Tardiphaga sp. vice304: one gene and its partner. The protein of the gene in region 2 interacts with the protein of the main gene of each other region in a pairwise test. Links are inferred from orthologs where the notes say so. Each region holds a gene or a part of one and is shown on either strand. Other genes may lie near its edges.

Region 1 (3,312 bases), 4.3 Mb from region 2 along the record:
CGACCAGTGAATGCGCGGAAGCCGTGTTGATGATGCGTCCCCAGCCGCGCTTCTTCATGCCGGGGATAGCGGCACGCATGCCGTGGAACGCCGAAGTCAGGTTGATCGCGATGATCGCGTCCCATTTCTCGATCGGGAAATCCTCGATCGGCGAAACGAACTGGATGCCGGCATTGTTGACCAGGATATCCACCGAGCTGAATTTGCTCTCGCCGAGCGCGACCATCGCGGCGATTTCCGCGGGCTTCGTCATGTCGGCCGGCGAATGGATCGCCTTGACGCCGAAGTCTTTCTCGATCCAGGCGCGTTCCTTCTCGATCTCCTCCGGAGTGCCCATGCCGTTCAGCACGATATTGGCGCCGGCGCCGGCAAAGGCGCGCGCATAGGCCAGACCGATGCCGCTGGTCGAGCCGGTCACGACCGCGACCTTGCCTGTGAGATTAGCCATGGGGATGCTCCTGCGACGTGGGACGCCTGCAGGAAATGGCCGCGCACCCGGCATTCCCTGAGGCAATGAAGAGAACCGCAGCGTGGCGTCCCCGGATCACCCCGTCAACGCCGCCGCTGCAAAGCAGCAGGCGTTTATTTGCTATCGGTCGAGGCCAGGATCATGGTCCAGAACACCTTGTATTTGGTGCCCGGCGCATATGTCGCAGCAATGCCGATCTTGTTGACACCGGATTTCAGCATGTTGGCGCGGTGCGGCGGCGAATCGCGCCAGCCGGAGAAGGCCTCCGCCATGGTGTGATAGCCGGCGGAGATGTTCTCGACGGCCAGCGTCGCCGGATAGCCGCCGGCGTTCAGGCGCTTGGCCAGTGGCGCTTTCACGTCGTGGTCCATCTTGTTCTTCTTGGCCATGCTGGTCGACTGGTCTTCGGCCAGCGCCATCAACGCCGGATCGACCGTGACCGGGCCGAGCCCGTTGTTCTTCCGGTACAGCGAAATCATCGAGGCGGCCGCGACAGGGTCGAGCTTGGCGCCGCCATTGGCCATGCTGAGATACATCGTGGGCTGGTCCGGCGCCGGAGCCACCATGTCGGCGGCGCAGCCGCCCAGCAGCAAAAATCCCAGAATGGCTGTAGCCACGCGCATCATCGGCAATCCCCCGTACAGAGGGCGTTTGTTGCACACCAACCGTGGCTGAAAGGTGAAGAATGGCGGCGAACGTGGCCGCCCTACTCGCGGCCGGCAAAAATCCGGTAGCGCCGGGGTTGCAGGCTGACGAGGTCGCCGGTGGCGAGGTTGCGGTCGCGCGGGGCGTCGATCTCGACCATCGTGTCACCGGCGCCGGACAGCGCAATGTCGGCCCGCTGGATCGGGCCGAAGGTGCGGACGCGCCGCACCGTGCCTTCCAGCGCGCCATCGGTGGCGGCTTCGCCGACCGGCCCGACATTCATGTCGTGACGGCGCACGAACAGTTTCGACGGACCCGACACAGCACCCGCATCGACGTTCAGGAGCTTGTCGCCGAGCCGGACCTGCCCATCGCTGACATCGACCGGCAGCATGATCGACTCGCCGATAAAGGAATGCACGAAAGCGGTGGCCGGATGGTCGTAGACCTCGCCGGGAGTGCCGATCTGCTCAATGCGGCCCTTGTCCATCACCACCACGCGGTTGGCGACTTCCAGCGCCTCTTCCTGGTCGTGGGTGACGAAGATCGACGTGACGTTGATCTCCTCGTGCAGCGTGCGCAGCCACTGCCGCAGTTCCTTGCGCACCTTGGCATCGAGCGCACCGAACGGTTCGTCGAGCAGCAGGATGCGCGGCTCGATGGCCAGCGCACGCGCCAGCGCAATGCGCTGGCGCTGGCCGCCGGAGAGCTGGCTGGGATAACGACTGGCCAGCCAGTCCAGCTGGACGAGGTCGAGCAGTTCCTTGACGCGGGCGCGGATCGCCGCCTCGTCCTTGCGGATCGCGCGCGGCTGCACGCGCAGACCGAAGGCGACGTTCTCGAATACCGTCATGTGGCGGAACAGCGCATAATGCTGGAACACGAAGCCGACGTGGCGCTCACCGGCGCCGCGCGCCAGCGCATTCTCGCCGTCGAACGAGACCTCCCCGGAATCCGGCCAGTCGAGCCCGGCAATGATCCGCAGCAGCGTGGTCTTGCCGGAGCCGGAAGGCCCCAGCAGCGCCAGCAGCTCGCCATTGGCGACCTTCAGATCGACGTTGTCGAGCGCGGCGAAGGCGCCGTATTTCTTGACAATGTTTTTGACTTCAATCGCCACGCGGTTGTCCCTCGTCGAGATGCCGTTCCAGAATGGTTTTCGCCACCAGCGTGATCAGCGCAAGCATGGCCAGCAAGGATGCGATCGCAAAGGCGGCGACGAACTGATATTCATTATAGAGGATTTCCACCAGCAGCGGCATGGTGTTGGTCTCGCCGCGAATATGGCCGGACACTACCGACACCGCGCCGAACTCGCCCATCGCCCGCGCATTGCATAGCAGCACGCCATAGAGCACGCCCCATTTGATATTGGGCAAAGTGACGCGGAAGAAGGTCTGCAGCCCGGAGGCGCCGAGCGAAATCGCGGCCTCCTCCTCCTGCGTGCCCTGCTCCTGCATCAGCGGAATCAGCGCGCGCGCAACAAAGGGAAAGGTCACGAAGGTGGTGGCCAGCGCGATGCCGGGCACGGCGAACAGGATCGGGATGTTGTTAGCCATCACCCACGGCCCGAAAAAGCCCTGCGCGCCGAACAACAGCACGAAGACCAGGCCGGAGATCACCGGGCTCACCGAAAACGGCAGGTCGATCAGCGAGATCAGCATGGTCTTGCCGCGGAAATCGAACTTGGCGATGGCCCAGGCGGCCATCACGCCGAATACCAGATTGATGCCGACCGAGATCGCCGCGACGATCAGCGTCAGCCGGATCGCGGACCACGCTTCCGGATCGGACAGCGCCTGAAAATACGCCCCGATGCCGCGCGAAAACGCCTGGCTGAATACCAGCACCAGCGGCAGCACCACGAACACCACCAGGAAGGCGATCGCCAGCGCGATGATGATCCAGCGGATCCAGCCGGGCTCGGTCCGCGCGTCGTCTCGCGCCTGAATCTCGAGGGAGCGTTGCGTCATTGCCATCGCGCTCAATGGGCCGGCACGCGGGTCTGCGCCCAGCGCTGAATCCGGTTGATGGCGAAGATGATGAGGAAAGATGCCAGCAACATGACGACCGCAATCGCGGTGGCGTCGGCATAGCGGTATTCCGACAGCCGGATCACGATCAACAGCGGCGCGATCTCGGAAATGTTCGGCAGATTGCCGGCGATGAAAATCACCGAACCATATTCGCCGACCGCGCGC
Region 2 (3,240 bases):
GGTGACGGTCTCTTCCGCCTTCATGTCGTCGAGCCGCTTGAGAATGAGGTCGAGCACCACATCGGCGCTGTCGCGCGGCTGCAGGCCGGCCAGCGCGGCCTTCTTGGCCTTCGTCACCTTGGGCGTGACAACCTTGGCGACGGAAGCTTTAGCAACCGAAGCCTTCTTCGGCGCTACTGCCTTCTTGGCGACAAGCGCCTTTTTCGGCACGACGGCTTTCTTCGCAGCAGATTTGGGAGCAGCAGCTTTCGCTGGAGGCTTGGAAGCGGCCTTGGAGGCTGCCTTGGCCGGGGCCTTCTTTTTGGCGCCGGTTTTCGTCGATACAGAAGTGGCCAGGGACCATTCCTTTCACGGGTCGGGGCGCCTGATCCGGCGCCCGATGAAGAGACTATGATGAGGGAGTCGTGGGTTCAATATTCCAGGCCGTTCCTATAGCACTTATCGACGCGGTGTTGTGGAATTACGTCTTCCAGCTGCCATCGGCGTTGCGCAGCCGGGTCGAGGACATCGCAAGCTTCAGCCCGGTGAGGAACACCCAGGCCGGCGGGTCGAGGTCGGCCAGCATCCCGGCGTCGCGTTCCGGGATCCGGTCCCGCGACAACGCCTGCGCCGCCGGGGACGCCAGGCCGCGCAGGGTCAGCGGCGGGCGGTCGATCACCGCAAACGGCACCTGCGCGGCGATCTGCTGCCAGTTTTCCCATTTGTGGAACTGGGCGAGATTATCGGCGCCCATGATCCAGACAAAACAGGCGCTGGCGCAACGCCTTCGCAGATAGGTGATGGTATCGACGGTATAGCGGGTGCCGATCGCGGTCTCCAGGCAGGTGACGTCGATGCGCGGATGGTTGGCCATGGCCCGCGCCGCGGCCGCGCGCTCGGCGAGGTCATGCAGATTGCTGCGGTCTTTCAGCGGGTTGCCCGGCGACACCAGCCACCAGACGCGATCCAGTTGCAGCCGCTTCATCGCAAACAGCGAAATCGCCCGGTGCGCGGCATGCGGCGGGTTGAACGAGCCGCCGAGCAGCCCAATCCGCTGGCCTGCGCTGTGAAACGGGATGGCGTGGCCCGCAGAAGCCCGGCCGGGGACTGCAGGCTCCAGTTCAGTCGCCACGCGCGCGCGCCATGTTCATCACGGCCGGGTCTGACCGGTGCCGTGGATGCGGTATTTGAAGCTGGTGAGCTGTTCGGCGCCGACCGGGCCGCGGGCGTGGAATTTGCCGGTGGCGATTCCGATCTCGGCGCCGAAGCCGAACTCGCCGCCATCGGCAAACTGCGTCGAGGCATTATGCAGCACGATGGCGGAATCGACCTCGTTGAGGAAGCGCGTCGCCGCTGCCGCATTTTCGGTCACGATCGCGTCGGTATGGTGCGAGCCGTGATCCCTGATATGCGCCAGCGCCTCGTCGAGGCCATCGACGACCCGCGCCGAGATGATGGCGTCCTCGTATTCGGTATCCCAGTCCGCGTCGGTCGCCGGATTGACACGGCCGTCCACCGCCTGCACGGCGGCATCGCCGCGGACTTCGCAGCCGGCCTCGATCAGCATTTCCACCAGCGGCTTGAGATGCGTGGCCGCCACCGCGCGGTCGACCAGCAGCGTCTCGGTGGCGCCGCAGACGCCGGGCCGGCGCATTTTCGCGTTCAGCACGATCGACTTGGCCATCTCCAGCGAGGCGGCACGATCGACATAGACGTGGTTGACGCCTTCGAGATGCGCGAACACGGGCACCCGGGCCTCGGCCTCGACGCGCGCCACCAGGCTCTTGCCGCCGCGCGGCACGATGACATCGACGCCGCCGTTCAGGCCTGACAGCAGCAGGCCCACCGCGGCGCGGTCGCGGGTCGGCACCAGAGTGATCGCGGCCTCGGGCAATCCGGCCTCGCGCAGGCCCTGCACCAGGCATTCGTGGATCGCGCGGCAGGATCGGAAACTGTCGGAGCCGCCGCGCAGGATCACGGCATTGCCGGACTTCAGGCACAACACGCCAGCGTCCGCTGCGACATTGGGCCGGCTCTCGAAAATCACCGCGACGACGCCGAGCGACACGCGAACCCGCTCGATGGTCATGCCGTTCGGCCGCTGCCAGCTCTCGGTGACGGCGCCCACGGGATCGGCAATGTCATGGATCACGCGAATGCCGTCGGCCATCGCGCTGACGCGGGCCGGTGTCAGAGTCAGCCGGTCGATGAAGGCGGAGGTTGCGCCATTGGCGCGGACCTCGGCGACATCCTCGGCATTGGCGGCCAGGATCGCCGTTTCGCCGGCGCGGACGGCGCGCTCCATCGCCGCCAGCGCGCGGTTTTTCTGTTCCGTCGGCGCTATCGCCAGCGCCCGCGCCGCCGCGCGGGCGGCCAGCGCGAGGTCGTTCATCAGGAACGGCAGATCGGCCGTGCCGTCGATGGCTTTCAGCGAGGCGGTCATGTCAGGCCCGGGCGGTCAGGAGAAACTCGCCATAAAATAGGGACTTCGGCCCGCAAGGTCAAAGGGAGCGGCGCCGCGGCCGGTCGGCGACAAGGCCGCTCAACCGAATTGGTAGTTCGATCGAGGACGGACCCAGCGGCCTACTTCGAGATGTCTTCCACCGCCGCAATGATCCGCGCCAGATCCTGCGGCCGCGACAGCCGATGGTCGCCGTCCGGGATCACCGTCAGCACGACGTCGTCGACTGGCAGTCGCTCGGTGAGGCGAAAGGCGTGCTTCCACGGCACGTCGGGATCGAGCCGACCCTGCAGGATGCGAACCGGGCAGCCGAGCTCGATGCTGCCGCCGAGCAGCAGATGGTCGCGGCCTTCCTCGATCAGTTGCCTAGTGATCGGATAGGGCTCGCCATATTCCGACGGCCGCATCCAGCAGCCGTCGCGCATGATCTGTTCGCGCACTTGCGGCGAGAAGCCGTTCCACATCAGCGCTTCGGTGAAGTCCGGCGCCGGCGCGATCAGCACCAGGCCTTTCAGCGTGGCGCGGCCGATCATGCCGCGGCGGGCCAGTGCGCGCGCCAGCAGCAGCGCCATCCAGCCGCCCATCGACGAGCCGATCACCACCTGCGGGCCCTGGCATGCCGCGTCGAACACCGCGAGACTGTCCTCGAGCCAGCGACCGATGGTGCCATCGACAAAGGCGCCGCCGGATTCACCGTGGCCGGAATAGTCGAAGCGGACGCAGGCGCGCCCCTGCTCCGCCGCAAACGCATCCAGCGCCAACGCCTTGCCGCCCTGCATGTCGGACTTGAAGCCGCTCAT

Evidence for each region.
Region 1: the proteins of FNL56_RS02190 (region 2) and FNL56_RS23060 interact in binary tests that used the Escherichia coli proteins (3 or more experiments, as listed by UniProt). The link is inferred for Tardiphaga sp. vice304 from one-to-one orthologs.

The regions. Positions count from the first base shown.
Region 1 is NZ_CP041402.1:4,824,175-4,827,486, forward strand. Bases 204-3,199 are described here. They hold FNL56_RS23060 (sulfate/molybdate ABC transporter ATP-binding protein), read right to left. Parts: upstream 2,232-3,199; coding sequence 1,176-2,231; downstream 204-1,175. Other genes in these bases: FNL56_RS23050 (3-hydroxybutyrate dehydrogenase), read right to left, coding at 204-448; FNL56_RS23055 (CAP domain-containing protein), read right to left, coding at 583-1,095; cysW (sulfate ABC transporter permease subunit CysW), read right to left, coding at 2,221-3,084; cysT (sulfate ABC transporter permease subunit CysT), read right to left, coding at 3,096-3,199. In the rest of the region: more of FNL56_RS23050, read right to left, coding at 1-203; more of cysT, read right to left, coding at 3,200-3,312. UniProt on the Escherichia coli protein: Part of the ABC transporter complex CysAWTP involved in sulfate/thiosulfate import. Responsible for energy coupling to the transport system.
Region 2 is NZ_CP041402.1:476,361-479,600, reverse strand. What follows is about bases 277-3,200. They hold FNL56_RS02190 (glutamate-5-semialdehyde dehydrogenase), read right to left. Parts: upstream 2,423-3,200; coding sequence 1,130-2,422; downstream 277-1,129. Other genes in these bases: FNL56_RS02185 (alpha/beta hydrolase), read right to left, coding at 2,563-3,200; FNL56_RS02195 (nicotinate-nucleotide adenylyltransferase), read right to left, coding at 461-1,111. Outside these bases: rsfS (ribosome silencing factor), read right to left, coding at 1-84; more of FNL56_RS02185, read right to left, coding at 3,201-3,240. UniProt on the Escherichia coli protein: Catalyzes the NADPH-dependent reduction of L-glutamate 5-phosphate into L-glutamate 5-semialdehyde and phosphate. The product spontaneously undergoes cyclization to form 1-pyrroline-5-carboxylate.